Regions from separate parts of the Streptomyces sp. NPDC104831 genome, predicted to be linked through region 1. Evidence: riboswitches for the same ligand, from Rfam matches in the RefSeq annotation. Region 1 holds a riboswitch; each other region holds the start of a gene.

Region 1 (7,011 bases):
CCTGGTCCTCCTGGCCCTCCCGTCCCTGCTCGGCTTCCTGCGCGACAGGCGCGTGGGCCGGCGGACCGGGCAGGGCCAGGAGGGCCGCGGAGCGGGGAGGGATCAGAAGTCCTCGTCGAGGTCGACGGTGCCTTCCACGGCGACCTGGTAGGCGGAGGGGCGGCGTTCGAAGAAGTTGGTGAGTTCCTGGACGCCTTGGAGTTCCATGAAGGAGAAGGGGTTCTCGGAGCCGTAGAGGGGGGCGAAGCCGAGGCGGGTGAGGCGCTGGTCGGCGACGCATTCGAGGTACTGGCGCATGGACTGGGTGTTCATGCCGGGAAGGCCGTCGCCGCACAGGTCGCGGGCGAACTGGAGCTCGGCGGCGACGGCTTCTTCGAGCATGTCGGTGACCTGCTGCCGGAGCTGGTCGTCGAAGAGGTCGGGTTCTTCCTTGCGGACGGTGTCGACGACGTCGAAGGCGAAGCTCATGTGCATGGTCTCGTCGCGGAAGACCCAGTTGGTTCCGGTGGCCAGGCCGTGCAGGAGGCCGCGGCTGCGGAACCAGTAGACGTAGGCGAAGGCGCCGTAGAAGAAGAGTCCTTCGATGCAGGCGGCGAAGCAGATGAGGTTGAGCAGGAAGCGGCGCCGGTCGGCCTTGCTTTCCAGGCGGTCGATCTTTTCGACCTCGTCGATCCACTTGAAGCAGAATTCTGCCTTTTCGCGGATGGAGGGGATGTTCTCGACGGCGGCGAAGGCGGCGGCGCGGTCGTCGGGGTCGGGGAGGTAGGTGTCCAGGAGGGTCAGATAGAACTGGACGTGGACGGCTTCCTCGAACAGCTGGCGCGACAGGTAGAGGCGTGCTTCGGGGGAGTTGATGTGTTTGTAGAGGGTGAGGACGAGGTTGTTGGCGACGATGGAGTCGCCGGTGGCGAAGAAGGCGACGAGGCGGCCGATGAGGTGTTGTTCCTCGGGGGTGAGCCTCGCGAGGTCGGCGACGTCGGAGTGGAGGTCGACCTCTTCGACGGTCCAGGTGTTCTTGATGGCGTCCCGGTAGCGTTCGTAGAAGTCGGGGTAGCGCATGGGGCGCAGGGTGAGTTCGAAGCCGGGGTCGAGCAGGTGGGTGTTGCGGGTCATTACTGGCAGGCCTCGCAGGACTCGGGGTTTTCCAGGGAGCAGGCGACCGCTTCGGGGTCCGCGGCGGTCTGCTGTGCGGGGAGGGTGGGCTGTGCCTGGGCGGCGCGGGCGATGCGGGTCGCGGGCCGCGAGCGCAGGTAGTACGTGGTCTTCAGCCCGGACTTCCAGGCGTAGGCGTACATCGAGCTGAGCTTGCCGATGGTGGGGGTTTCCAGGAACAGGTTCAGCGACTGGGCCTGGTCCAGGTAGGGGGTGCGGGCGGCGGCCATGTCGATCAGGCCGCGCTGGGGGATCTCCCAGGCGGTGCGGTAGAGGGTGCGGACGTCCTCGGGGATCCACCGGAAGTCCTGGACGGAGCCGTTGGCCTCGCGCAGGGCCTCGCGGGTGCGGGCGTCCCAGACACCGAGGTCCTTGAGGTCCTGCACGAGGTAGGAGTTGACCTGGAGGAACTCCCCGGACAGGGTCTCGCGCTTGAACAGGTTCGACACCTGCGGCTCGATGCACTCGTACACGCCCGCGATCGAGGCGATGGTGGCCGTCGGAGCGATCGCCAGCAGCAGCGAGTTGCGCATGCCCGTCTTCGCGATGCGCTCGCGGAGGGCGTCCCAGCGCTCGGGCCAGGTGAACTCGACGCCGTAGTGGTCGGGGTGGAGGACGCCCTGTGCCGTGCGGGTCTTCCGCCAGGCGGGCAGGGGGCCGTTGCGTTCGGCGAGGTCGGCGGAGGTCTCGTACGCGGCGAGCATGATGCGCTCGGCGATCCGCGTGGACAGGGCCTTGGCCTCGGCCGAGTCGAAGGGCAGCCGCAGCTTGAAGAAGACGTCCTGGAGGCCCATCACCCCGAGCCCGACGGGTCGCCATTTCGCGTTCGAGCGTCCCGCTTGTTCGGTGGGGTAGTAGTTGATGTCCACGACGCGGTCGAGGAAGGTGACGGCGGTGCGGACGGTGGTGTCCAGGCGGTCCCAGTCGATGTCGCCGTCGTGGACGAAGGCGCCGAGGTTGACGGAGCCGAGGTTGCAGACGGCCGTTTCGCCGTCGTTGGTGACTTCCAGGATCTCGGTGCAGAGGTTCGAGGAATGGATGACGTTGCCGGGTTCGGCGGTCTGGTTGGCGGTGCGGTTGGCGGCGTCCTTGAAGGTCATCCAGCCGTTGCCGGTCTGGGCCAGGGTGCGCATCATGCGGCCGTAGAGCTCGCGGGCGGGGAGGGTCTTCCTGGCGAGGCCGGCGGCTTCGGCCTTGCGGTAGGCGGTGTCGAAGTCCCGGCCCCACAGGTCGGCGAGTTCGGGGACGTCGGCGGGGGAGAAGAGGGACCACTGGGCGTCGCTGTTGACGCGGCGCATGAACTCGTCGGGGATCCAGTGGGCGAGGTTGAGGTTGTGGGTGCGGCGGGCGTCCTCGCCGGTGTTGTCGCGCAGTTCGAGGAATTCCTCGATGTCGCAGTGCCAGGTCTCCAGGTAGACGGCGGCGGCGCCCTTGCGCCGGCCGCCCTGGTTCACGGCGGCGACCGAGGCGTCGAGGGTCTTCAGGAACGGCACGATCCCGTTGGAGTGCCCGTTCGTCCCCCGGATCAGCGAACCCCGCGAGCGGACACGGGAGTACGACAGCCCGATGCCGCCGGCGTGCTTCGACAGCCGGGCCACCTGGTGGTAGCGGTCGTAGATGGAGTCCAGCTCGTCCAGCGGGGAGTCCAGCAGGTAGCAGGACGACATCTGGGGGTGCCGGGTGCCGGAGTTGAACAGTGTGGGGGAGGAGGGCAGGTAGTCCAGGCGGCTCATCAGGCCGTAGAGGGAGGCGACCTCGTCCAGGGAGCGGACCGTGTCGTCCTCGGCCAGCCCGCTCGCCACGCGCAGCATGAAGTGCTGGGGGGTCTCGACGACCTTGCGGGTGATCGGGTGGCGCAGCAGGTAGCGGCTGTGCAGGGTGCGCAGGCCGAAGTAGCCGAAGCGGTCGTCGGCGCCCTCCGCGACGGCCGACTCCACCAGCGCGTCCAGCCGCTCGGCGTGGGCGCGGACGAACGCGGCGGTGCGGTCGGCGACCAGGCCCTCGCGGTGGCCCACCGCGATCGACCCGGTGAAGGACGACACGCCCTGGGAGGCGGCCTCGGCCCGGATCGCGAGGGTGAGCAGCCGGGCGGCGAGCCTGGAGTAGGCGGGGTCCTCGGCGATCAGGCCGGCGGCGGCCTCCGTGGCCAGCTCGCGCAGTTCCGCCTCGTCGGCCCGCGCGGACCGGCCGCGCAGCGCGGCGGCGGCGACCCGGCCGGGATCGGCGTCGGGCAGGTCGGCCGTCAGCTCGGACAGGGTCCGCAGCAGCGCGGCACCGGGACCGTCGGTCTCCGGTGCGCTGACCGAAGCCGGGTCTGCTGGCGCGATGGTCACGTGGGGGTCTCCCTCGCTCGGCACGGGGCCTGGCGGAGGGCAGGGGCGACCACGAGCGCGCACGGCGTCGCGTCCGCCGGCCCATTCCACGAGGCCCGGACGTCGGAACACACCCGGACCGGGAGGCCGGGTGGGCCGTCGGCAGGTCTTCGGACTGGACAGGCGCGCGGACACGCGAGTCACACCGTTGCGGGACAGTTCCGGATTCGCACCGGATTCCCCTGCGACGACAGCGAGGACGAGCATACATCTAGTGCCGGGCTGTCCCCTCACCCCCAGATGTTGTGTCGCCCCCGCTCCGGACGGTCAACGGACGGACGGGGAGCGTGAGGCCGGCGGTGGGGGGGCGGATCTCCGGCGTCCGCCGGTACCGGCGCGGGTGACACCGCCGGGCGGCGCGACGCCGTGCCGGCCCAGGGCGGGGCCCGGTGCCGGGTACGGCGGACCGGCAGGGCGGGCGGGTACGGCGACGGGCCGCCGGGGAGTGTGCTCCCGGCGGCCCGTCGCGCGGAGTGGGCCCGGTGCCTCAGTGGCCGGCGCCGGCCGTGGCGGCCGGCAGCTCCACCTGGACTCCCGGGTCGCCGGAGTCCGCCGTGTAGTCCTCCGGCTTGGTCTCGTCGATGCCCTCCGGCGCCTTCACGGCCTTCAGGACGACCGTGAGGACCACGGTGACCAGGACGTTCAGCACGAACGCCGTCAGGCCGATGTAGCCGATCTCACCGATGCCGGGGATCTCCTTCGCGGAGCCGCCGAAGTGCTTCTGCGTCGGCGAGGCCACCCCGTACGCGGCCACCGTGCCGTAGACCATGCCGACCGCCCAGCCGGCCAGCAGCGCCCAGCGGTGGAACCAGCGGGTGAACAGGCCGCCGACCAGCGCGGGGAACGTCTGCAGGATCCAGATGCCGCCCAGCAGCTGGAAGTTGATGGCGACGGTCTTGTCCATCGTGAGCACGAAGACCAGGGCGCCGACCTTCACCAGCAGGGAGACCAGCTTGGAGACCTTGGTCTCCTGCGCGGCCGTCGCGTTCGGCCTGATGAAGTCCTTGTAGATGTTCCGGGTGAACAGGTTGGCCGCCGCGATGGACATGATCGCCGCCGGGACCAGCGCGCCGATGCCGATCGCCGCGAACGCCACGCCCGTGAACCAGTCCGGGAACATGTCCTCGAACAACTGCGGGATGGCGAGCTGGCCGTTGGAGACCTTCACCCCGGCCGCGATCGCCATGAAGCCCAGCAGCGCCAGCAGTCCCAGCATCAGGGAGTACAGCGGCAGGATGGTGGTGTTGCGGCGGATCACCTCACGGCTGCGCGACGACAGGGTCGCGGTGATCGAGTGCGGGTACATGAACAGCGCGAGCGCCGAGCCGAGCGCCAGCGTGGCGTACGTCCACTGGCCCGCCTCCGGCGGCGTCACCGCCCCGCGAGGCTTGCCGGTGGCCGGGTTGACCTGGCCGAAGGCGTGGCCCGCCTTGGCGAAGATGTCGTCGAACCCGCCCAGCTTGATCGGGATGTAGATGATCGCCACCACGATGACGATGTAGATCAGCGTGTCCTTGACGAACGCGATCAGGGCGGGGGCGCGCAGGCCCGAGGAGTAGGTGTAGGCCGCCAGCACACCGAAGGCGATGAGCAGCGGCAGGTCCTTCACGAACCAGTTGGTGTTCTCGCCGCCGCCGACGCCCATCACGTCCAGCACCGCCTGGATGCCGACCAGCTGGAGCGCGATGTACGGCATCGTCGCCAGGATGCCGGTCACGGCCACCGCCAGCGACAGGCCCTTCGAACCGAACCGGCCGCGCACGAAGTCGGAGGTGGTGACGTAGCCGTGGCGGTGCGAGACCGACCACAGGCGGGGCAGGAACGTGAAGATCATCGGGTACACGAGGATCGTGTACGGCACCGCGAAGAAGCCGGACGCGCCCGCCGCGTAGATCGCCGCCGGCACGGCGACGAAGGTGTACGCCGTGTAGAGGTCACCACCGAGCAGGAACCAGGTGATCCAGGTGCCGAACGACCGTCCGCCCAGGCCCCATTCGTCCAGGGAGTGCTCGTTCTCGGACCTGCGCCAGCGCGCGGCCAGGAAGCCCATGACCGTGACGGCCAGGAAGAAGAAGATGAAGACGCCGAGCGCGACTCCGTTGACACCGTCCTTCACTTCGCCGCACCCCCGTTCGCTTCCCCGCGGGCGCGCTGGTCACGCTGCCAGAGCTTGTACGCCAGCATGGTGAGAACGGTGGAGACCAGCACCCAGAGCATCTGGTACCAGTAGAAGAACGGGATCCCGATGAGTGCGGGGTCGGTCTTGGCGTACGAGCCGACCCACAGCATCGCCACGAAGGGCGCGACGAGACACAGGGCGATGATCACCCTTCCCGGTGTCACCACCGGTGGTCTCACTTCAGGCGTTTCGGACATGGCACGGCTCCGTCCCCTCGCTGATCACCTGTGCAATGAGCAGGAAATCTAGGTGACTGTGTCATGACAGCGAAAGCCCTCGTCCGCATATCGGTATATCGATTCAGCGAACGTGTGCGGCCGATGACCCGGCGGTTACTCCACCGGGCGCTTCAGCCGGGCGACGAACTTGTACCGGTCCCCGCGGTAGACCGAGCGCACCCACTCCACCGGCTTGCCGTGGCGGTCCAGCGAGTGGCGGGAGAGCATCAGCATCGGCAGGCCCACGTCGGTGCCGAGCAGACCCGCCTCGCGGGGGGTGGCCAGGGAGGTCTCGATGGTCTCCTCGGCCTCGGCGAGGTGGACGTCGTAAACCTCGGCTAGCGCGGTGTACAGCGAGGTGTACTTCACCAGCGATCGCCGCAGGGCGGGGAAGCGCTTGGCCGACAGATGGGTGGTCTCGATCGCCATCGGCTCGCCGTTGGCCATGCGCAGCCGCTCGATGCGCAGCACACGTCCGCCGGCGGTGATGTCGAGCAGCTCGGCCAGCCGGTCGTCGGCGGTGATGTACCCGATGTCCAGCAGTTGCGAGGTCGGCTCCAGGCCCTGGGCCCGCATGTCCTCGGTGTAGGAGGTGAGCTGGAGCGCCTGGGAGACCTTGGGCTTGGCGACGAAGGTGCCCTTGCCCTGGATGCGTTCGAGCCGGCCCTCCACGACCAGTTCCTGCAGGGCCTGGCGCACGGTGGTCCGGGAGGTGTCGAACTCGGCGGCCAGCGTGCGCTCGGGCGGGACCGGCGTGCCCGGCGCCTGCGTCTGCGTCATGTCGAGCAGATGCTTCTTCAAGCGGTAGTACTTGGGCACGCGCGCGGTACGGGTGATGCCTGCCTCGTTCTCCGCACTGCTGACGTCGGTGCTCATGGTCTGCCTTCCCGGCTCCGGGTGCCGAAAGCGACCGACATCCCATCGGCCACGGCTCACATCGTGGCACGGGTTGCTGTGCCGGCACCCCGCCCGCACGCTCCGTGATCCCCTCTGTATACCGCCGCACCCGCTGTTGGTCTAGTCCATCCCCCGGGGAGCCGCGCGACCGCCGACGGAACGGAGGAGTGGGACAGGGGCGGCGGGGCCGGTG
Region 2 (7,011 bases), on a different contig from region 1:
CCCGGTCCGCCGCCTCCAGCAGCCGCTCGGTGATGCCGCGCAGCGCCCACGGGTTGGACTTCTTCATGAAGTCCCGGTTCTCCGGGTCGAAGACGTACTCCGCGCTGAGCTTCTCGTACATCCAGTCGTCGACCACGCCCGCCGTGGCGTCGTAGCCGAACAGGTAGTCCACGGTCGCCGCCATCTCGAAGGCGCCCTTGTAGCCGTGCCGGCGCATGGCCGCCATCCACCGGGGATTGACCACCCGCGCGCGGAAGACCCGGTGCGTCTCCTCGCCCAGCGTCCGGGTCCTCACCTGGTCCGGCACGGCCGAATCACCCACGTACGCCTCGGGGTTGGCGCCCGTCAGGTGCCGGACCATGGCGACCATGCCGCCGTGGTACTGGAAGTAGTCGTCGGCGTCGACGAGGTCGTGCTCACGCGTGTCGACGTTCTTCGCCGCCACCGCGATCCGCCTGAACGCCGTCTCCATGTCCCCGCGTGCCGCCCGGCCGTCGAGACCGCGGCCGTAGGCGTAGCCGCCCCAGACGGCGTACACCTCGGCCAGGTCCGCGTCGCTGCGCCAGTTGCGGGCGTCGATCAGCGGCAGCAGGCCGGCGCCGTAGGCACCCGGCTTGGAGCCGAAGACGCGGGCCGTGGCGCGGCGCCGGTCGCCGTGTTCGGCGGTGTCCTCGTCCACGTGCGCCCGCACGTAGTTGGATTCGGCCGGCTCCGCCAGCTCCGCCACCGCCCGGACCGCGTCGTCGATCAGCCCGACCACGTGCGGGAAGGCGTCCCGGAAGAACCCGGAGATGCGGACCGTGACGTCGATGCGGGGGCGCCCCAGCTCCGTGAGGGGGATCACCTCGAAGCCGGTCACCCGGCGCGAGGCCTCGTCCCACACCGGGCGGCAGCCCAGCAGCGCCAGGATCTCGGCGATGTCGTCGCCCTGGGTGCGCATCGCGGAGGTGCCCCACACCGTGAGGCCCACGGACTTCGGGTACTCGCCGGTGTCGCTCAGGTACCGCTGCACCAGCGAGTCCGCCAGCGACTGCCCGACCTCCCAGCTCAGCCGGGACGGGATGGCCTTCGGGTCGACCGAGTAGAAGTTGCGGCCCGTCGGCAGGACGTTCACCAGGCCGCGCGTCGGCGACCCGGACGGGCCCGCCGGGACGTAACCGCCGTCCAGGGCCCGCAGGATGTGCCCGATCTCGTCGGTGGTCCGCGCCAGCCGCGGTACGACCTCGTCGCACGCGAACTCCAGCACGGCGACCGCCTCGGGCGTCTCGGCACCGAGCACGCCCCGCAGGAGGGCCGGGACCTCCGCACGGTCCCACGCCCGGGCCTCCATGCCCTCCGCGATCCGCCGGCACAGCTGCTCCAGCAGGTCGACGGCGTCGGCGGCGGACCGGGCCGGGCCCTCCACCAGGTCCGTCAACTCCACCGGCACCTTCACCGGGGCACCCGGCTCGGCCAGCAACTCCTTCTCCACCAGACCGAAGTGGGCCGCCAGCGAGGCCCGCAGCCCGGGCAGGGCGTCGGCCCGCCCGCCCCACACCTGCGAGGCGCGCAGCACGGCCAGCACGAGGTTCACGCGCGGTTCGCCGACCGGGCCGCCGCCCAGGATGTGCAGGCCGTCGCGGATCTGCACGTCCTTGATCTCGCACAGATAGCCGTCGATGTGCATGACGAACTCGTCGAACGCGTCGTCGTCGGGCTGCTCGTCCACGTGCAGGTCGTGGTGCAGCTCCGCCGCCTTGACCAGCGTCCAGATCTGCGCGCGCACGGCCGGGGCCTTCGCCGGGTCCAGGTCGCTCACCAGCGCGTACTCGTCGAGGAGCTGCTCCAGCTTGGCCAGGTCGCCGTAGGTGTCGGCGCGGGCCATCGGCGGCACCAGGTGGTCGACCACGGTGGCGTGCCCGCGCCGCTTGGCCTGGGTGCCCTCGCCGGGGTCGTTGACGATGAACGGGTAGATCAGCGGCAGTTCGCCGAGGACGGCGTCCGGGGCGCAGCCGCGCGACAGCCCGAGGCCCTTGCCCGGCAGCCACTCCATCGTGCCGTGCTTGCCCATGTGCACGATCGCGTCGGCGCCGAAGCCGTTCTCCAGCCAGCGGTAGGCCGCCATGTAGTGGTGGGAGGGCGGCATGTCGGGGTCGTGGTAGATCGCGATCGGGTTCTCCCCGAAGCCGCGCGGCGGCTGGATCATGACGACGACGTTCCCGTACCGGAGGCAGGCCAGCACGATGTCGTCGCCGTCCACGTAGAGGCTGCCCGGCGGCTCGCCCCACGCCTCGGTCATGGCGTCCCGCAGCTCCGGGTCGAGCGTGCCGAACCACGCCCGGTAGTCGGCCAGCGGCACCCGCGCGGGCGCGGCGGCCAGCTGTTCCTCGGTGAGCCATTCCACGTCGTGGCCGCCGGCCTCGATGAGCCGGTGGATCAGCTCGTCGCCGCCGTCCGGGTATTCGGTCAGCGAGTATCCGGCGTCCCGGAGCGCGTCGAGCACCCGGACGGCCGACACGGGGGTGTCCAGGCCGACCGCGTTGCCGACGCGGGAGTGCTTGGTCGGGTAGGCGGTGAAGACGAGCGCGATCTTCTTCTCGGCGTTCGGCTTGTGCCTCAGCCGGGCGTGCCGGACGGCGATGCCGGCGACCCGGGCGGCCCGCTCGGGGTCGGCGGTGTACACCGGGACGTCGTCGGGGCCCTGCTCCTTGAAGGAGAACGGGACGGTGATCAGCCGGCCGTCGAACTCGGGGATGGCGACCTGCATCGCCGCGTCCATGGGGGACAGGGCCGCGTCGGACTCCTCCCACGCGGCGCGCGAGGAGGTGAGGCACAGCCCTTGCAGCACGGGGACATCCAGGTCGGCGAGCGCGCCGATGTCCCACGCCTCGTCGTCGCCGCCCGCCGACGCCTGGGAGGCGTGCGTGCCGCCGGCCGCGAGCACGGTGGCCACCAGCGCGTCGGCCCGCCCCAGCAGTTCGTACAGCGCGGCGTCCGCGCCGCGCAGCGAACCGCAGTACACCGGCAGGGCGTTGGCGCCGGCCGCCTCGATCGCCTCGCACAGGGTGTCCACGAAGGCGGTGTTGCCGCTCAGTTCGTGCGCCCGGTAGAACAGCACGCCCACGGTCGGGCGGCCGTCCCGGACGGCGTAGGCGCCGTGCACGCCGAACTCGGGCATGCGGTGCGGCTCCGCGAAGCCCTCGCCGGTCAGCAGCACGGTGTCCGACAGGAACCGGGACAGCTCCAGCAGGTTCGCGGGGCCGCCCTCGACGAGGTACTTCAGCGCCTCCGCGACCACGCCGGCGGGCACCGAGGACTCGGCCATCAGCTCGGCGTCCGGTACGGCCTCGCCGCCCAGCAGGACGGTGGGGATGCCGGACGCCTTCAACACGGCCAGCCCGTCCTCCCAGGCCCGCTTGCCGCCCAGCAGCCGTACGACGGCGAGGTCCGCGCCCTCGATCAGGGCCGGCAGTTCCCCGGCGACGTCGACCCGGGTGGGGTTGCCGATGCGGTAGCCGGCGCCCGAGGCCCGGGCCGCCAGCAGATCCGTGTCGGCGGTCGACAACAACAACACTGTGCTCATGCGGGCGCTCCCGGTGGGATGAAGGGCAGTCCTGGCGGCGCGCCGGACTCGATGAGCCGCCACAGCGCGTCCGTGTCCGCGTGCTGTTCGATGAGGTCGCCGAGCCGGTCGAGCTGCTCCTCGCGCAGCGCGGCGAAGGAGGTGTCCGGCGCGGGCACGAAGCGGCGGCCCGCGGCGGCGGCCACCTCGCGCAGGAAGGCCCGCCGGAAGCCGTCCGACTCCAGCGAGCCGTGCCAGTGGGTGCCCCAGGTCTGGCCGGCGCGGCAGCCGTCGAGGAAGGGTCGGCCGCCTTCGACCGTGGCCACTCCGTGGTGGATCTCGTAACCGTCGACCCGCTCGCCGAGGGCCTCTCCGCTGGGCCGGGTGAGGGTCTTCTCGCGGGCGAAGCGCACGCGCACGGGCAGGATCCCGAGGCCGTCGACGTGGCCCTGGCGGCTCTCGACCTCGTCCTCGATGTGCGTGCCGAGGATCTGGAAGCCGCCGCAGACGCCGAGGATCGGGCGGTGTTCGGCGGCCCGGCGCACGAGGGCGTCCGCCAGCCCGCGTTCCCGCAGCCACCCCAGCGCCCGTACGGTGCCGCGGGTGCCGGGGATCACCACGAGGTCGGCGTCGGCCAGTTCCTCCGGCCGGTCCACGAACCGCACGACGACGCCCGGTTCGGCGGCCAGCGCGTCCACGTCGGTGAAGTTGGACATCAGCGGGATCGCGCACACGGCGACCCGGAGCACGTCGGCGCCGACCGGGGGAGTGACGGCGGACTCCCGCACGGTGCCCCGCAGCGAGACCCGCAGTCCGTCCTCCTCGTCGATGCCGAGTCCGTGCCGGAAGGGCAGCACGCCGTAGGTCCGCCGCCCGGTGAGGCCGTGGAGCATCTCCAGGCCGGGTTCCAGCAGGCCGACGTCGCCGCGGAACTTGTTCACGAGGAAGCCGGCGACGAGTTCCTGGTCCTCGGGCGCGAGCAGGGCGACGGTGCCGAAGAAGGACGCGAAGACGCCCCCGCGGTCGATGTCGCCGACCACCAGCACCGGCAGCCGCGCACCGCGCGCGATGCCCATGTTGACGATGTCGGTCCGGCGCAGGTTGATCTCGGCCGGGCTGCCCGCCCCCTCGCAGATCACCGCGTCATACGTGCCCCGCAGTTCGGCCAGGCAGTCCAGCACCGTGCCCAGCAGCCGCTGCTGGCGCCCGCCGTGGTAGCCGCGCGCGCTCAGCTCGCCCACCGGCTTGCCGAGCAGCACGACCTGGCTGCTCTGCTCGCCGCCGGGCTTGAGCAGCACCGGGTTCATCAGCGCGGTCGGCTCGATCCGGCAGGCCTGGGCCTGCATGGCCTGGGCCCGGCCGATCTCCGCGCCCTCCCGGGTCACGAACGAGTTCAGGGACATGTTCTGCGCCTTGAACGGCGCGACCTTCACGCCCTGGCGGACCAGCCACCGGCAGATCCCGGCCGTCACGACGCTCTTGCCGGCGTCCGAGGTGGTGCCGGCCACGAGGAGGCCACCGTTCACTTCCCACGTCCTTTCAGGAGTGCGCGCGCGGCGAGTGTGGTGCCGAGGGCGAGCAGGCCGACGCGGCGGGAGAGCCGTACGGCCCGGTCGATGTCGGCGACCTCGACCGGCCGTCCGGTGCCGCCGTTGAGTACGGGCCGGTGCTCGACCCGGCCGCCGTAGGAGAGCGTCCCGCCCAGGCGTACGCCGAGGGCACCCGCGAAGGCGGCCTCCACGGGACCGGCGTTGGGGCTCGGGTGCCTGCCCGCGTCGGCCCTCCAGGCGCGCAGGGCGCCGCGCGGGTCGGGTCCGGCGGCGGCGGCGAGGGCGGCGGTCAGCCGGGCCCCCGGCCAGCCGGCGACGTCGTCGAGGCGGGCGGAGGCCCAGCCGTAGCGGCGGTGGCGGGGCGACTTGTGGCCCACCATGGCGTCCAGCGTGTTGACGGCCCGGAACCCGAGCAGACCCGGCACCCCGGCGACCGCTCCCCACACCAGGGCGCCGACCACGGCGTCGGAGGTGTTCTCGGCGACCGACTCGACCACGGCCCGGGCCATCCCGTCGGCGTCCAGCGCCTGCGGGTCCCGGCCGCACAGGTGGGGCAGCCGGGCGCGGGCGGCCTCGATGTCCCCCGCCGCCAGGGCGCGTTCGACGGCGCGGGCCTCGCGGCCGAGCGAGGTGCCGCCGACGACGGCCCAGGTGGCGGCGGCGGTCAGCGCGACGGAGGCGGTACGGGAGGGGCGTGCGGCGCGTGCGGCCAGCGCCCCGAGTGCGACGGCGCCACCGGCGCACACGGCGGTGTGCAGGGCGCCCCAGCCGCGGTGGTCGTGCCACAAGGCGCCTTCCACGGCCGTGGCCGCGCGGCCGAACGCGGCGACCGGGTGCCCGCGGCGGGGATCGCCGAGGAGCAGGTCGCCGAGGACGCCGGCGGCGGCGCCGTACGCGTAAGTGCGATCGGCACCCATCGGCTCAGCCGGCCGTGGGCACAGGGGTGTTCCCGGTACGGGTCCTACGGCAGCCGAGCATGGCGATTCGTGTCCTCACTCAGGGTGTCCACGCCCTGGTTCGACGGATTCCGGCGGCGAGAGTTCCTGGCTCCCGGGGAGTTCTTCCCCGGTGACAGTGGCGGGACCGCGCCGGATTCGCACCGGCTTCCTCTTCTGCCGCCGTACATGGCCTGGGCAGTCCACCACGTGCCCGGAAGGGCCGTCAACTTGCCTTTGACCTGGGATGCCCGAGTGTGCTGAGGCCCACATCGCGGGCCGCCGGGCGGGCCTGACGGGAACCGCCCCGGCATGCGTCCGCCCCGCCGGGTCCGGCGGGGCGGGCCGGTCGGCGGGGCGGTGCGGGGATCGGGGGGCGGGCGGTCAGCCCTTGCCCACGATCAGGTAGATGCCGTAGGCCACGGCCGCCGCGCAGGCCGCGAAGCAGACGTAGGCGCCGGTGACGGCGAGCGCGGCGGAGCCGCCCCGGGCCGCGGCCCGCTCGCGGCGGGACAGGCCGTTGATGCCGAGGGTGAACAGGGCCACCAGGCCCACCGTGAACACGACGCTGGTGCCGAGAACGGAGCCGAGGGCCGCCCAGTCGATCGTCATGGGGATGCTTCCTTCGAGTAACCGTGCGGGCGGGGTCAGACCGTGGCGGCCGGCGGGGCGGCGGCGGGCGCCGGCTCGGTGGCCGGGGCGGGGATCGTGGCCGTCAGGCCGGCGGTCGCCAGGCCGGCGGTCGTCAGTTCCCCGGCGGCCGGGGCCGTCAGGTCGCCGGCGATCTGGCCGGCGGGCGGCGGGGTCACCGCGGCGATGGCGGCGGTGACGACACCGGCCGGCTCGCCGGTCTCCTCGACCACGTTGGTGTGGTCGACGACCTCGCGGCGGGAGATCTTCCAGATCGCGGCGCTCGCGGCGACCAGGAAGACGGCGACGGCGGCGGTGCCCCAGTCACCCAGGTCGGTGACGGACTCGGCGCCCG
Region 3 (7,011 bases), on a different contig from region 1:
CTCATCCGGCACCGCGACGAGCGCCACTACCACCTGCCCGGCCTGCTGCGCGCCTACGCCGCCGACCTGTCGCGGAGACTGGACGGGGAGCCGGAGCGCACGGTGCCGTGCGCGGTGGACGGCCCCCGCCCGGCGCCGTCCACGCGCTCCTTCTCGTCGCTGGTCGCCTGAGCCCGCCCCGGGACGCGACCGGAACGACCAGCGGCGAAGAGGAGCCGGTCCTGCCGTTTCACCGGGCCGGGAGCACCCGGTCCGGGCGGGCCGAGCCGTCACCGCCCGCCAGGGGGCGTCACCGGGTGAGCGATCGCTCCAGCAGGACGGCGGCCACCTGTTCGGCGCGGTCGATCGCCTGTTCCACCGACCGCATGGACTGGGTGACGCACGCGCCCTCGTGCAGGATCAGGACCTGTGCGGCCAGTGCCGCAGGGTCCTCGACGTCGGCCTCGGTCGCCAGGTCCTCCAGGTACGCGAGGAGCCACGCCTTCTGATCGCGGGCCACCTCGCGGCCCGGGTGGTTCTCGGGCAGTTCCACGGCGGCGTTGATGAACGCACAGCCCCTGAGCTGACTGCGCTCGCGCATCCAGTCGCGCAGCGCGCCGAACGTGGCCAGGATCTTCTCGCCGGGCGGACCGTCGTGGCTGTTCACGTGCTTCACCAGAGTCGAACGCCACAGACCGTCACGGGCCCGCAGATAGGCGACGATCAGATCGTCCTTCGAGCCGAAGCGGTCGTAGAGGGTCTTCTTGGTGACCTCCGCCGCCTCGGCGATCGCCTCCACGCCGACGGCGCGGATGCCCTGCTCGTAGAAGAGCCGGGACGCGGTCTCGAGGATCTTCACTCCGGCCGGGGTCAGGTGCCGCCCCCCACGCGACCTGCGGCTGCGGCCGGTGATCGTCTCGTCCTTGACAGTCACGCCCCGACACTACACCCATCGGTATGGTTAGAGAAGGTTCACAATCGGACGTCATCGTTCCGCCGTGTCGAGTGCGGTGCCCGCTCCGGGCGGGCTCGACACGCCCACCGTCGGCGCAGAAGGGGTGCCGGGCCCTGCCCCCGGGCCACGCTGTCCCGGGTGACGGCGATCGAGCCGGGAACGGACGGTGCGACGGACCTCCCCACGCGATCGGCCACCCGCCCGTACAGGCAACCGTTTCGGGGCCGGTACCCGAACGCCGGTGAGGGGAGGACGCGATGGCCGGGGCGAGCGGCATCGAGGTCGTCGTCTTCGACGTGCTCGGCACGATGGTCGACGAGCCCGGCGGACTGCGGGCCGCGCTGCGTGAGGCGGTGCCCGCGGCCGACGACGCCCTCGCCGGACGCCTGCTGACCGAGTGGCAGCGGCACGTCGAACACGAACAGCGTCGCGTCACCGAGCAGCGGCGCCCCTATGCCAACTCCGAGGTGATCGACCGGGAGGCGGCCGAGCGGGTGGCCGCTCTCGCCGGGATCGGCGACCCGGCGGCCGTGGCACGACTGGCGACGGCCGGCCGTCGCCTGAGCCCGTGGGAGGACGCGCCCGCCGGTCTGGCGCGCTGCGCCGGACGCCGCCCCGTCCTCGGACTGAGCAACGCCGCCCGGACGGCGTTGCTGCGTCTCAACGCCCACGCCGGACTGCGCTGGCACCAGGTCCTGTCCGCCGAGGACGCCCGCGCCTACAAGCCCGCGCCGGACGTGTACCGGCTCGCGCTCGACGCGGCGGGCTGCCCGCCCGAACAGGTGCTGATGGTCGCCGCCCACGCCTGGGACCTGCGCGGGGCCCAGGCGGTGGGCATGCGGACCGCCTACGTGCGCCGTCCGGTGGGGGACCCGCCCGCCGACGGCGACACCTTCGACTGGCGGGTGGAGAGCCTGGCGGAACTGGCCGACGCGCTCCCCGCGCCCCACTCCTGACCGACCGCGGCCCGCAGGCCGCGCTGCCTCGGTGACACGGTGCCGCCCTCCACGGGCGCGGGTCCGGCCGAGCGCCGCGGCTGCGGGGAAGGCCGGCGTCCCCTCCCAAGTGAAGGGCTCCTGGGCGCGGTCGCTGTTGCCCGCGCCCGGCGGCAGTGGAGTGCGGGGGAGCACCGCACCACCCGAACCGGCTGGCATCCGGCGGGGCGGGCCCGGTTCCGGCGGGGTCGGCGGATCCCCTCGCAGGGTGGCATGATGACCGGCGACAGGGCGACGGCGGAACGAGGAAGCCGGTGTGAATCCGGCGCGGTCCCGCCACTGTGATCGGTGAGTGAGTCCCGTACGGCCACTGCCCCCGACGGGTGGGAAGGCCGGGACGAACCGTGACCCGAGAGCCAGGAGACTCACGTCGTCGCCTCCTCGAAGGACCCCGGGGCGGATCTCCCCGGAGACAGGGGTGTGGGGCGTGTCCGGGACAAGGGACGGGGAAGTGTCCGGCGCGGAGGTGGCCGCGCGACCGGCCGGTGGCGCGCCGTGCCGGGTCGTCGTGTGCCGGGACTGCTGCTGCGGCAGTCCGAAGGTGACCGGTGTCGACCACGCCGCACAGGCCGCGCGCCTGCGTGCCGAGGCGCCCGTACGCATCTCCGCCTGCCTCGACGTGTGCGACCAGGCCAACGTGGTCGTCGTGCAGCCCTCCGCCGCCGGGCGGGCGGCCGGAGCCCGGCCGGTGTGGCTGGGGCTGGTCAACGACCCGGCCGCGACGGAGGACATCGCCGCCTGGATACGGGCGGGCGGCCCCGGCATCGCCCCCCGGCCGGAGATCCTCGACCTGTACGCGTTCACCCCACGGGGCCGCCGCACGGCTTCCTGAGCGGCGGGGACCGCCACGGCCGGACATGCGGCGAGGGAGGGCGGACGGTGCGGGCGCGGCGGAGCCGTGTGCGAACCCCGCCGAAGCGGCGCCGCGGGGTCAGTCGGACTCCTTCCCGGGCCCGCGGAGCAGCTCCTCGGTCGTGGCGTCCCAGTCCACCGCGGCGAACTCGCCACCGGCGGGAACGAGTGCGTAGGTGTGCTCCAGCCACTCCGCGAGCGGTGGTATGGGCAGTTCGAACAGCGCGGCCATGTCACCGGAGGCCAGTTGGAGCCATGCGGTGTCCCGTTCCTCCGGGTGCGAGGGCCACATCCGGACGTCGCCGGCGCCGCTCGCCGAGTACAGCCCCTGGTGCAGCAGATCCCGCCCGATCCGCCACACGACACGCGAGCCGCCGCCCTCGATGAGGAACTCCACGCACACGGTCAAGGGCAGTTCGGGGTCGTACCGGAACGCGGCCCGGATCGTCTGCCGTGCCGAGAGGTCCAGCACGCGCTCGATGTCCAAGGTCAGCTCAGGACGACCGCGCGGTGCCGTTCGGCCGGCGTCCACACCTGGCTGGTAGCCGCTCATGACGGAGGGATCCTTCCCTGAGGCGGAAGCTGACACGACCTACTCTTGCTCTTCGGTGCTCGCCGTACATAAGTAACTTGACCGTCGGACGCCGGCTGCCGCGACAGTGCTCGGCCTGGTCGGGGCCTCGCCGGAGTATCAGGTGGCACCGAGGCCGTTGAGCAGGGTGTCGACGACCACGTCCGCCGCCTGCCCGGGACTCAGCTCGGGCAGTTGCCGGGACACCAGGTGCATGAGCTGGGGCAGCAACGCGCTCGCCCACCCCCGCGGGAGGCCGGGGCGCAACAAGCCCTCGTCGATCGCGCGTTCGAGGAAGGCGTCGACCTCGCGGACGGACGCGTCACGGCGCGCGCGGACGGCCTCGTCGGCGAGCATGCGGGCCAGGTCGACGGGCCAGGTCCGGTTGACGGTGATGATGTTCTCGACGTAGCGGTGCAGGGCGACGGCGACGGGTGCCTCGCGCAGCCGGGCGTCCTCGATGGCCTCTTCGATGGCCGAGAGCCGGCAGGCGTAGATGGCGGCGAGGAGTTCCTCACGGCCGGCGAAGCGCCGGTAGACGGTGCGCCGGTCCACGCCCGCCTCGGCCGCGATGCTCGCGATGCTCGCACCGGGGTCGGCGGCGAGCATGCGCGCTCCGGTGGTCAGGACGGCTTCCAGGTTGCGTGCTGCGTCGGCTCTCACCGCACCGAGTCTAGCGGACCGACTGTGCTGGATAAGAGGTCTTCTGTCTCTGTAGCGAGTAGGAATTGCAATCAACTGCCACGCCAAAGAGGCGAATACGCCTCATGGCGGCTCCGGCCGGGCGGCCGTCCCGCACCGCACCGCACCGGCCGCGCGCACCCCTCTCACGGGGCGCTCTCGGAGAGCCGCCCGAGCTGCGCGATCCACAGGGTCGTCAGGTGCCGGGCCCACAGGGGACACGAGGCGTCCAGGGACCGGGCGGCGGGACCGCGGGCGACGGTCGCGGTCACCACGTGGGTGCCGCCCGCGACCGCGGTGAACAGCCAGGCCTGGTACGACTGCACACCGGTGCCGACACCCGACCAGCCGAGCCGGCGGGGCGGGATGTGCTCTCCCATGAAAATCTCGAAACGCTGCCCGAGGAACAGTACTTCGAAGGCCCTCGTGATCGGCGCGGCCCGCACCTCGGTGATGCCCGGCACCCACTGCGGCCACCGCGCCACATCGGTGAGCAGGGCGAACACCGTGCCGGGCGAGGCGTGCACGACGGCCTGTGCCTGGCAGTAACCGTGGGCCTGGTCGGGCGAGAAGCCCGAGGGCCAGTGCATGTCCGGATGGCTGTCCGAGGCACCGCGCATCCGGCTCCCCTCTCAGTGGCCCCGACGCCCTCACGCACGGCCGCCGGAGGGAAAGGCCCCGCCAGGGCCGTTCCCGCGTCCACTGTGCGCGGGGCTCCGCGGCCCCGCATACGTCAAATGACTGAGCGGACGGGGCCGGTGGCCGGCCCGTGCCGGCCGGCTCAGCCGTCCCGGTCGAGGCCGAGCCCGGACAGTGCCTCCCTGAGCGCGGTACGCGAAGCGATGCCCAGTTTCGGATAGATCTGGTACAGGTGCGTACCGATGGTGCGATGGGACAGGAAGAGCCGCTCGGCGATCTGCTTGTTGGTCAGCCCCGTCGCCGCCAGCCGGGCGATCTGCAGTTCCTGAGCGGTCAGCGTCACGCTTCCCGGCCCCGCGGCGGTCGGCGTGGACAGGCCGCTCGCGCGCAGCTCGGCCGTCGTACGCGCCGTCCAGGGCGCGGCGCCCAGCCGCTGGAAGACCTCCAGCGCCAAGGTCAGCTGCTCCCTGGCCTCTGTCGTGGCACGCAGGCGTCTGAGGCGTTCACCGTGGAAGAGGCGCACGCGCGCGGCGTCGAAGGGCCAGCGTTCCGCTCCGGGCAGCGACAGGGCCCGGTCGAACAGGGCGACGGATGCCTCGCCGGGCGTGGTCAGTGCCTCGCAGGCCAGGACCAGCAGCTTCAGCCGGGGCGACAGCTCGGCCATCGCCGACGCGCGCATCGCCGCCGAGTGGGCCGCGGCCTCCTCCTCCCGGCCGGTTCGCAGGGCCGCCTCGACCAGGTCCATCGTGCCCCACATGGCGATCGGTACGTAGGGGGCCACGGTTCCGGGCGGGCTGAGCGTGCGGGCGTGCCGGTAGGCGGTCTCGAAGTCGCCGGCGCCGAGCGCGGCCAGCGTTCTCGCGTGGCAGGCGAAGAACCGCGCGCCGTGGGCTCCGCGGGGCGTTGCCCACCGGACGATCTCCTCGGTCAGCGCGGCAGCGGTCTCCGCGTCGCCCCGCGCCGCGGCCACGGCCGCCCGCACGTACTGGAAGTACCAGGCGAAGAAGCGGTAGTCGTGGTTGGCACACAGCAGGAGCCCCTCGGCGGCCAGTTCCGCCGCGTCGTCCCAGCGGCCCAGGTGGTAGTAGTCCAGGCCCAGGTGCATCAGCGCCCCCAGGTGCCGGCGGACGGGCGCGGCCCCGGCGCGGCCCTGCTCGATCAGCCGGCGCGTCGCGCCCCGGAACTCCCCGAGCAGATCGGGGAACACCGAGGCGGTGCCGACGCGTACCACGCGGGTGGGGTCCTCACCCACGGAGGAGATCAGCTTCGTCAGGCGGGGCAGCGCCGACGGACCGGTGCGCGCCGGGTCGGCGAAGGTCCGGGCGATGACCCACAGCAGCTCGGGAGGTTCGGGTGTCAGCCGGTCCAGGAACGCGAACAGCGGCTGCCACAGCTCGGGGGCGCCGCCGTACCAGCACAGCAGCACCAGAAGGTGCAGGGCCTCGACGAGAGCGGCGTCGGAGGCGTCGTAGCCGTGCTCTCCTGCTTCGATCGCCCCGACCAGCAGCCGGTACGCGGTCTGGATGTCACCGTCCCTGTTGATCAGCAGGAACGCGGACGCCGCCGCCGCGTGCAGGGAGTGCCGCTCCGTGCCGGGATGGACGAGCCGGGCCCCGGCGAGGAGCCGCGAGGCGTCCTCCAGTTCACCGCCGGAGTCCACGCCGACGTAGGCCGCCTCGGCCAGCCGCCGGCTCTCGTCGGCCGCGGCCGGGCTGAGCCCGGCGGCCCGGGTCAGCGCCGTCACCGCGCCGAGCGCGTCCCCGCGCCGCAGCCGACGCCGCGCGGCCTCCTCCAGGAGGGCCGCGACGGTCTCGTCCGGACCCACGGCAGCCTCACCGAGGTGCCAGGCGCGGCGCTCCAACTCGCCGCCGAGGACGCCGGCGAGCGCTTGGTGGGCCCGTCTGCGCTCCGCGGCGGTCGCCGGCTCCACCACCGCGGAGCCGATCAGCGGGTGCCGGAAGGCCAGCCGCCGGTTGTCCGCGGAGATCGTCACCAGCCGGGCGCGTTCGGCGGGAGCGAGGTCGTCGATGGTGGCCCGGCCGGCCGCCGCCGCCGTGACCGAGGCCAGGTCGCCGGTGCCGTCGAGGGCGGCGATCAGAAGGAGTTCCCGGCTGCTGTCGGGCAGCTCGGCCACGCGCGAGGCGAACAAGCCCTGCAGGCGCTCCGTCAGGGGCAGCACGGTGGGTACCGCCGCCAGGGTCGCGCGCTGCTCGCTGGAGAGCGCCACCGGCAACTCCACCAGCGCCAGCGGGTTGCCGCGTGCCTCGGCGCGGATACGGCGTCGTACCGCGGGTGAGACGTCGGGGTGGGCCAGGTCCAGCAACTCCGCCGACGACGCG
Region 4 (7,011 bases), on a different contig from region 1:
GTGGTGCGGCTCTTCAGCAGCCCGTCCCGCCAGGTGGCCGCGCCGCGCGTCGCGGTCCAGGGGGCGCCGAGATCGGTCTGGTTGATCAGCGCGGCCTCGGCCTGCTCGTCGCCGAGCGTGGAGCCGTCGGCCCGCCGGGGCGCCTTGGACACCACCGCCTGCCGGTCCACCGTGGGCAGCGGGTGCGGCGCGCTCGCCGGGTGGTGCAGTGTGAGGGCCGCGCAGCCGCCGCCAAGCAGCAGACCGGCGGCGAGGAGGGGACGCAGGACGGCACGGGGGAGGCGGGGGACGCGCGGGGGTATCGCGGGGGACATCGGGGCCTCCTGTGCTGGTGCGGCGGTCCCGCGCCGCGTGCGGCCGGCGGGGTCCTGGTCCCACGGCACCACCGGGCCGGTCCGGGCACCAGCGCTCGGGACCGTACGGGTGAGGGGCGCCGTTCCGCGGGAGCGGGTGCCGGCGGGGCGTCCCGCCGGACGGGCCGTACGGCGCCGGCGGCGCTCCCCGCCGAGCCCCGCGGCGGCGCGTTCCCGTCCCGGCCGGCGTCCGTCCAGCCGGTCGTGCCGCCGGTGGCCGGGAGCGGCCAGGCGGGTGCGGAGGCGGTGGTGCGGCCGCCGGTCGCGCCCGGTGTGCGCGCCGAACCGGCCGGACCCGCGCCCCCGGGGCCCGGATCCGGGCCGCGCGGCTCGTGCCGTGCCAGGCGGTGAGCGGTGCCCGGGAGGCCGGCGCCGCTCCGGTGGCCTACGGCTGCGGGACCTCGGCGGCCGGGCGCGCCGCCGGTGCCGGAGCCGCCGCGCCGGACCGCCGCGCGGGCGGCGCCCCCTCCAGCGCCCTCCGGGACGAAAGGCGCTCGCGGATCTGCCGGTCGGTCGGCAGGAACTCCAGCGCCCGGTCCAGGTGGCCCCGGCCGGCTCCGCCGCCCTGTCCTAAGGTCGGCACGACGGAAGGAGTCCGCCGTGACCGGACAGCCCGTGCCCGTGATCATCGACTGCGACACCGGCGTCGACGACGCCCTGGCCCTGCTCTTCGCCGTCCGCCACCCGGGCCTCGACCTCAGGGCGGTGACCTGCGTGGCCGGGAACACCGACGTGGACGGGGTGGTCCGCAACACCCTGACCGTGCTGGACCGGGCGGGCGCCCCCGGCATCCCGGTGGCGCGGGGCGCCGAGCGCCCGCTGCTCGAACCGGCCCGCCCGGCGCCGGTGCACGGCGCCGACGGCATGGGCGACCTGGGCCTGCCGGCACCCGCCCGGGGCCCGGCGGACGTGGACGCGGTCACCCTGCTGCGCCGGGAGATCCTCGCCTCCCCGCGCCCCGTGACGCTGATCCCGACCGCCCCGCTCACCAACATCGCGCTGCTGCTGCGCACGCATCCGGAGGTCACCCGGAACATCGAGCGGATCGTGTTCATGGGCGGGGCGGTGACCACCGGGAACGCCACCCCGGTCGCCGAGTTCAACGTGTGGCACGACCCGGAGGCGGCGGCGGTGCTGCTCACCGCCGGGGTGCCGATCACCATGTACGGCCTGGACGTGTTCCGGCGGGTCGTCGTCCCCGCCCCCGAGGTGCGCCGGCTGCGGGCGAGCGACGAGCCCGGCACCCGGCTGGCCGGTGACCTCCTCGCCCACCGGCCGGCCCACCAGGGCGAGCCGCCCGAGGCCGAGGAGGCGGGCGGGCTCGGCGACGCGGGCGCGGTGTGCGCGGTCGCCGACCCGGCGGGCCTCACCACCCGGCTGCTGCCGGTCGAGGTCTCCCTGGCGCCCGGCCCGGCCCGCGGCCAGACCGTCGTGGACCTCCGGCCCCGCCCCGGCGAGTCCGAGATCCACGGCGACGGACGCGAACGGGCACTCGTGGACGTGGCGCTGGACGTGGACGTCGACCGGTACGTGCGGCTCTACCTGGAGACGGTGCAACGGCCCTGAGGCAGCGCCCCGTGCCGGGACCCGTCGTCGGTCGGGCCGTGGTGGCGGTCGCCGGCGGCGCCGTCCACATCGTCGTCGCCGCCCTCGTCGCGCCCGCCGCCTCAGTCGGACGGCGCCGCCCGCACCGCCCAGCGCTCCTCCACCCTCGCCAGCCGCCAGTACCCCAGCGCCGCCGCCCACACCGCCACGAACAGGCCGACGATGAGGTAGCCGACGTTGCCCAGGTCCAGGCCGGACACCCAGCCGGTGACCGGATCGCTGAGGTGGAACTTCTCGTGCAGGACGCCGACCAGTTCGATGGTGCCGATGAAGAAGGCGACGGCGATGGACAGTCCGGTGATGGCGAGGTTGTAGAACACCTTGCGGACGGGGTTGGCGAAGGCCCACTGGTAGGCGAAGTTCATGAACGTGCCGTCCAGGGTGTCGAACAGGCTCATCCCGGCGGCGAACAGCAGCGGCAGGCACAGGATGGCGTACCAGGGCAGGCCGGCCGCCGCGCCCGAGCCGGCCATCACCATCAGGGTGACCTCGGTGGCCGTGTCGAAGCCGAGGCCGAAGAGGAAGCCCAGCGGGTACATCTGCCCCGGCCGGGACACGGACCGGGTCAGCCGGCCCAGCAGCCGGTTCATGAACCCGCGCGAGTCCAGGTGCCGTTCCAGCTCCGTCTCGTCGTACGCGCCCGCGCGCATCGCCCGGAAGACCTTCAGGATGCCCGCGAGGGCCACCAGGTTCAGGGCGGCGATGAGATAGAGGAACGACCCGGAGATCGTCGTGCCGAGCACCCCGAGCACCTGGTGGGTGGCGGAGCCCTCGTTCATCACCTTCCCGGCCAGCGAGGTGCCGCCCGCGATCAGCAGGGCCAGCAGCACGACCACGCTGGAGTGCCCGAGCGCGAACCAGAACCCCACCGACACCGGCCGCTTGCCGTCGGCCATCAGCTTGCGGGTGGTGTTGTCGATCGCCGCGATGTGGTCGGCGTCGAAGGCGTGCCGCATCCCGAGGGTGTAGGCGGTGATCCCGAGCCCCACCCCGAACACCTCGGTCCCGACCTTGTAGTGCCGGGGCGCGACCAGCAGATAGAGGATCCCGAACGCGACGACGTGCAGGGCGAGGATCACCACCAGCAGCCCCGCCGTCTTCAGGGTGTCCTCGCGTCGCCAGCGGAAAGAAGCAGCATCGACCATCGGGTTCACGCTCCAGCACCTCGTGGATCACTTCGTGAGCTGCCGTGGCCGGTCTCCTGGCTTACGGGTCACACGTCCGCCGTCCCTGCCTTCCCGGTCGTACGACCAGTGGCCCGGCGGTGTGCCGGACGGAACGGGAACTCCCCGATCACAGTGGCGAGGGCCGCGTCGACCTTGCATCGACTTCCCGAGCACCACGGCCCGCCCACCGTAGAGGGGCGCGCGGTTTCCTGCATAGCTGCACAGCCGGGCAGGTATGCAAGATCACATCGGGGCCTGCCAGGATGGGGGCATGCATCTCGTGCCTGCCGACCGTGCCGAGCGCCGGACCATCGACGGTCACCGGGTGTGCGAGGCGATCGCCGCCATCGGCGACGCGGGGCAACTGCGCACCTGGGCCGACCGTTTCTCGCTGCTGGCCGACGCCAACCGGCTCGCCCTGCTGCTCGCGCTGCACCGGACGGGGCCGCTGGCCGTCTCCGACCTCGCGATCGCCACGGGCATGAACGACCCGGCCGTCTCCCAGGCCCTGCGGCTGCTGCGCGCGGCCGGGGTCGTCGCGGGGGAGAAAGAGGGGCGCGTGGTGCGCTATCGGGTGGTGGACGAGGACGTACGGGGCCTGTTGGAGCACTGCGGCGCCTGAGCGCCCCCGAAAAGGTTCCCTTTTGGGCAATGTGGACAGATAGAGATTCCCTACTGTCGTCCGTCCCTTGGGAGCCCGTATGGCAGACCGCCCACCGGACCTCTCGTCCAGGAACCCCGACTGGTGGCGCCAGGCCGTCATCTACCAGGTCTATCCGCGCAGTTTCGCCGACGCCGACGGTGACGGCCTCGGTGACCTCCGGGGCCTGACCGAGCGCCTGTCCCACCTCGCCACGCTCGGCGTCGACGCCCTGTGGCTGAGCCCCTTCTACCCCTCCGAACTCGCCGACGGCGGCTACGACGTCATCGACCCGCGCGGTGTCGACGAGCGCCTGGGCACCCTGGACGACTTCGACGCCCTGGTGACCGAGGCGCACCGGCTCGGTCTGAAGGTCGTCGTGGACCTCGTGCCCAACCACACCTCCCATCTGCACCCGTGGTTCCGGGAGGCGCTGCGGGCCGGGCCCGGCTCGGCCGCCCGCGAGCGGTACGTCTTCCGGCCGGGGCGCGGACCGCACGGCGAACTGCCCCCCACCGACTGGCAGTCGGTGTTCGGCGGCAGCGCCTGGCGGCGGGTGGCCGACGGCGAGTGGTACCTGCATCTGTTCGCCCCCGAGCAGCCCGACCTGAACTGGGACAACGAGGAGGTCCGCGCCGACTTCCGCACCACCTTGCGGTTCTGGTCCGACCGGGGCGTGGACGGCTTCCGCGTGGACGTCGCCCACGGCCTGGCCAAGGACCTCACCGAGCCGCTGCGGGACCTCGGCGCCCACAGCACGACCGGCGAGTCGGCCCTGCGGCACCTGCCGCCCGGCAGCCACCCGTACTGGGACCGGGACGAGGTGCACGAGATCTACCGGGACTGGCGCAAGATCTTCGACGCCTACCGCCCGCCGCGCATGGCCGTCGCCGAGGCCTGGGTGCCGGGCGAGCGACGGGCCCTGTACGCCCGGCCCGACGAACTCGGCCAGGCGTTCAACTTCGAGTACCTGGAGGCCGGCTGGGACGCGGAGGAACTGCGCGGGATCATCGCCGACGCGCTGGCCACGGCCCACGCCGCCGGGGCCTCCGCGACCTGGGTGCTGTCCAACCACGACGTCGTGCGGCACGCCTCCCGGCTCGTGCTGCCGCCCGGCACCGACCCGGACGCCTGGCTGCTCACCCAGGGCACGGCGCCCGCGCTCGATCCGGCGGCCGGGCTGCGCCGGGCCCGGGCGGCGACCCTGCTGATGCTGGCGCTGCCCGGCTCGGCGTACCTGTACCAGGGCGAGGAACTCGGCCTGCCCGAGGTCGCCGACCTGCCCACGGAGGTGCTCCAGGACCCGATCTGGGAGCAGACCGGTCACACCCGCAAGGGCCGCGACGGCTGCCGGGTGCCGCTGCCGTGGACGCCGACCGGACCGTCGTACGGCTTCGGGCCCGGCGCCGGCTGGCTGCCGCAGCCCCCGTCCTTCGCGGCGTACGCCGTGGAGGCGCAGGCCGGTACGGAGGGCTCCACGCTGGAGCTGTACCGCACGGCCCTGCGGCTGCGCCGCAAGCTGCTGGACGGCGAGACGCTGACCTGGACGCCCCACGCGCCCGCCGGGGTGCTGGACTTCACCCGCACCGGCGCCTGGCGCAGCGTCACCAACCTGGGCGCCGAGCCGGTGCCGCTGCCGCCCGGCGAGGTCCGTCTGAGCAGCATGCCGCTGCCGGGCGGCGGGGTGCTGCCGCCGGACACCACCGTGTGGCTGGCCTGACCGGGCGCGGACGCCGCGTGGCCGCCCCGTGGGCGGTCAGCCGGCCGGCGGGGCCGGGCTCGTCCCGGCCCCGGGGCCGGGCGTGGTGGCGCCCGCGATGCCGTCGATGTCCACCGGGGTGGAGGTGGCCGACGGCGGCGGGGTGAGGACCACCTCCGGCCGGCCGGCGGCCGGGGGCGGCGGGGTCAGGTCGGAGTCCGGCAGCCTGGGCGGGGTGGTCTGCCGGAACAGGGTCCGGTCGAAGTCGACCAGACCCGTCTTCTCCATCACGGAGATGTGGTCCAGCACGGTGTCGTTGGCCTGGTCGGCGAGGGCCCGGACCAGCGAGTTCTTCGTGGTGGAGCGGATCTTCGCCACCGTGTTGAAGATGGAGCCGTGGGTCATCCGCAGGATGTTGGCGAAGTCGGTGTCGAACCGCCTGCCGCTCTCCCCCTCCAGCTGCCGCACGAAGCCCCGCTGCTGGGGGCTCGCCTCGTCGGGCAGCGCGATGTCCAGCAGGGGGGCGATCTTCCGGCAGGTGGCGTCCAGCGCCGCGTGCCCGTCGACCAGGTGCCGGCTCGCCGTGACCACCGCCGGGGAGCCGCCCTTGCGCAGCCCGATCCGCCCGACCGGGTACTCCCACAGCCCGGCCGCCCGGACCTTCACCACGAAGTCCCGGTCCTGCTCGGTCAGCGGCCCCCACCGCGTGCCGGCGATGACCCGGTCCTGCGCGCCGGAGACCGTGCTCAGGCCGAGCATGCCCGGGTAGGCGAGCGCGGCGAGGGTCAGGGCCATCGCACCGCCCACGAACAGCGTTCCCGTCGTGTTCCGCGACATGCGCACCGTGCCTCCTGCCGGGGGTCTCCGCGTCCACGGCCGGACCCGCGGCGGTCCGCGCGTCCGGTACGCCCAGGCAGTACGGACGCGAGGCCCGTCGCTCTCAACGGCGGCGGGTAAAGATTCCGCGGGTCCGGACGACGGCGTCCCCCCGCACGTCCGAAAGCCGCTGCCGCCCCGGAACCCGGATGCCGGTTGTCAGTGACATGACCTACGCTTTGCACACTCGCCACGCGCGGCCCACGGCTCACGCACAGGGGGTCCACTGACAGTCGCATCCGCGCGGGCACCCATGTCTTTCATTCGTTCCGGGGGGTTCGAATCAGCGTGCGCAAGCGCTCACTCACGGCCGCCACCACCCTGGCGGTCCTGATCAGTTCGGCGGCCCTGGCCGCCACCCCGGCGTTCGCCGACTCCAGCGCCGTCCTGCCGGTGCGGCAGACCGGTGACATCGTCGTGGACGCCGTGCACCGGCAGGTCTTCGTCAGCGATCCGCTGAACGGCAAGATCGTCGTCACCGACTTCGCCGGCGAGGTCGTCAAGCAGCTCACCACCAACCTGTCCGGCGTGTACGGCCTGGAGCTGTCCGCCGATTCCGGCACGCTCTACGCGGCCGTGCAGGACCTCGACGCCATCGCGGTCTTCGACACCGCCACCGACACCGAGACCACGCGCTACGAGGTCGGCGACAAGCCGCTCAGCGTCGCCCTC

Evidence for each region. A riboswitch is a leader RNA that binds a small molecule or an ion and turns the genes downstream of it on or off. The one in region 1 is predicted to bind cobalamin.
Region 2: another riboswitch for cobalamin. It lies ahead of ACZ63H_RS18180 (cobalamin biosynthesis protein); the one in region 1 lies ahead of ACZ63H_RS06995 (ribonucleoside-diphosphate reductase subunit alpha).
Region 3: another riboswitch for cobalamin. It lies ahead of ACZ63H_RS20325 ((2Fe-2S) ferredoxin domain-containing protein); the one in region 1 lies ahead of ACZ63H_RS06995 (ribonucleoside-diphosphate reductase subunit alpha).
Region 4: another riboswitch for cobalamin. It lies ahead of nicT (Nickel transporter NicT); the one in region 1 lies ahead of ACZ63H_RS06995 (ribonucleoside-diphosphate reductase subunit alpha).

The regions. Positions count from the first base shown of each region.
Region 1 is NZ_JBVJOT010000007.1:30,509-37,519, forward strand. Features, by position in the region: gene ACZ63H_RS06990 (ribonucleotide-diphosphate reductase subunit beta) at 103-1,113, opposite strand; gene ACZ63H_RS06995 (ribonucleoside-diphosphate reductase subunit alpha) at 1,113-3,485, opposite strand; cobalamin riboswitch at 3,609-3,737, opposite strand; gene mctP (monocarboxylate uptake permease MctP) at 4,012-5,640, opposite strand; gene ACZ63H_RS07005 (DUF3311 domain-containing protein) at 5,637-5,900, opposite strand; gene ACZ63H_RS07010 (GntR family transcriptional regulator) at 6,036-6,797, opposite strand.
Region 2 is NZ_JBVJOT010000024.1:50,700-57,710, reverse strand. Features, by position in the region: gene cobN (cobaltochelatase subunit CobN) at 1-3,562, opposite strand, end outside; gene ACZ63H_RS18185 (cobyric acid synthase) at 3,559-5,067, opposite strand; gene ACZ63H_RS18180 (cobalamin biosynthesis protein) at 5,064-6,008, opposite strand; cobalamin riboswitch at 6,107-6,249, opposite strand; gene ACZ63H_RS18175 (hypothetical protein) at 6,411-6,638, opposite strand; gene ACZ63H_RS18170 (inorganic phosphate transporter) at 6,674-7,011, opposite strand, start outside.
Region 3 is NZ_JBVJOT010000028.1:50,405-57,415, forward strand. Features, by position in the region: gene ACZ63H_RS20310 (helix-turn-helix domain-containing protein) at 1-171, shown strand, start outside; gene ACZ63H_RS20315 (TetR/AcrR family transcriptional regulator) at 290-913, opposite strand; gene ACZ63H_RS20320 (haloacid dehalogenase type II) at 1,192-1,890, shown strand; cobalamin riboswitch at 2,129-2,316, shown strand; gene ACZ63H_RS20325 ((2Fe-2S) ferredoxin domain-containing protein) at 2,381-2,761, shown strand; gene ACZ63H_RS20330 (SsgA family sporulation/cell division regulator) at 2,861-3,334, opposite strand; gene ACZ63H_RS20335 (TetR/AcrR family transcriptional regulator) at 3,473-3,961, opposite strand; gene ACZ63H_RS20340 (SRPBCC family protein) at 4,180-4,653, opposite strand; gene ACZ63H_RS20345 (helix-turn-helix transcriptional regulator) at 4,815-7,011, opposite strand, start outside.
Region 4 is NZ_JBVJOT010000012.1:78,907-85,917, reverse strand. Features, by position in the region: gene ACZ63H_RS11395 (hypothetical protein) at 1-314, opposite strand, end outside; gene ACZ63H_RS11390 (hypothetical protein) at 739-936, opposite strand; gene ACZ63H_RS11385 (nucleoside hydrolase) at 954-1,919, shown strand; gene nicT (Nickel transporter NicT) at 2,021-3,103, opposite strand; cobalamin riboswitch at 3,133-3,317, opposite strand; gene ACZ63H_RS11375 (ArsR/SmtB family transcription factor) at 3,396-3,746, shown strand; gene ACZ63H_RS11370 (glycoside hydrolase family 13 protein) at 3,826-5,484, shown strand; gene ACZ63H_RS11365 (DUF4142 domain-containing protein) at 5,521-6,300, opposite strand; gene ACZ63H_RS11360 (Ig-like domain repeat protein) at 6,628-7,011, shown strand, end outside.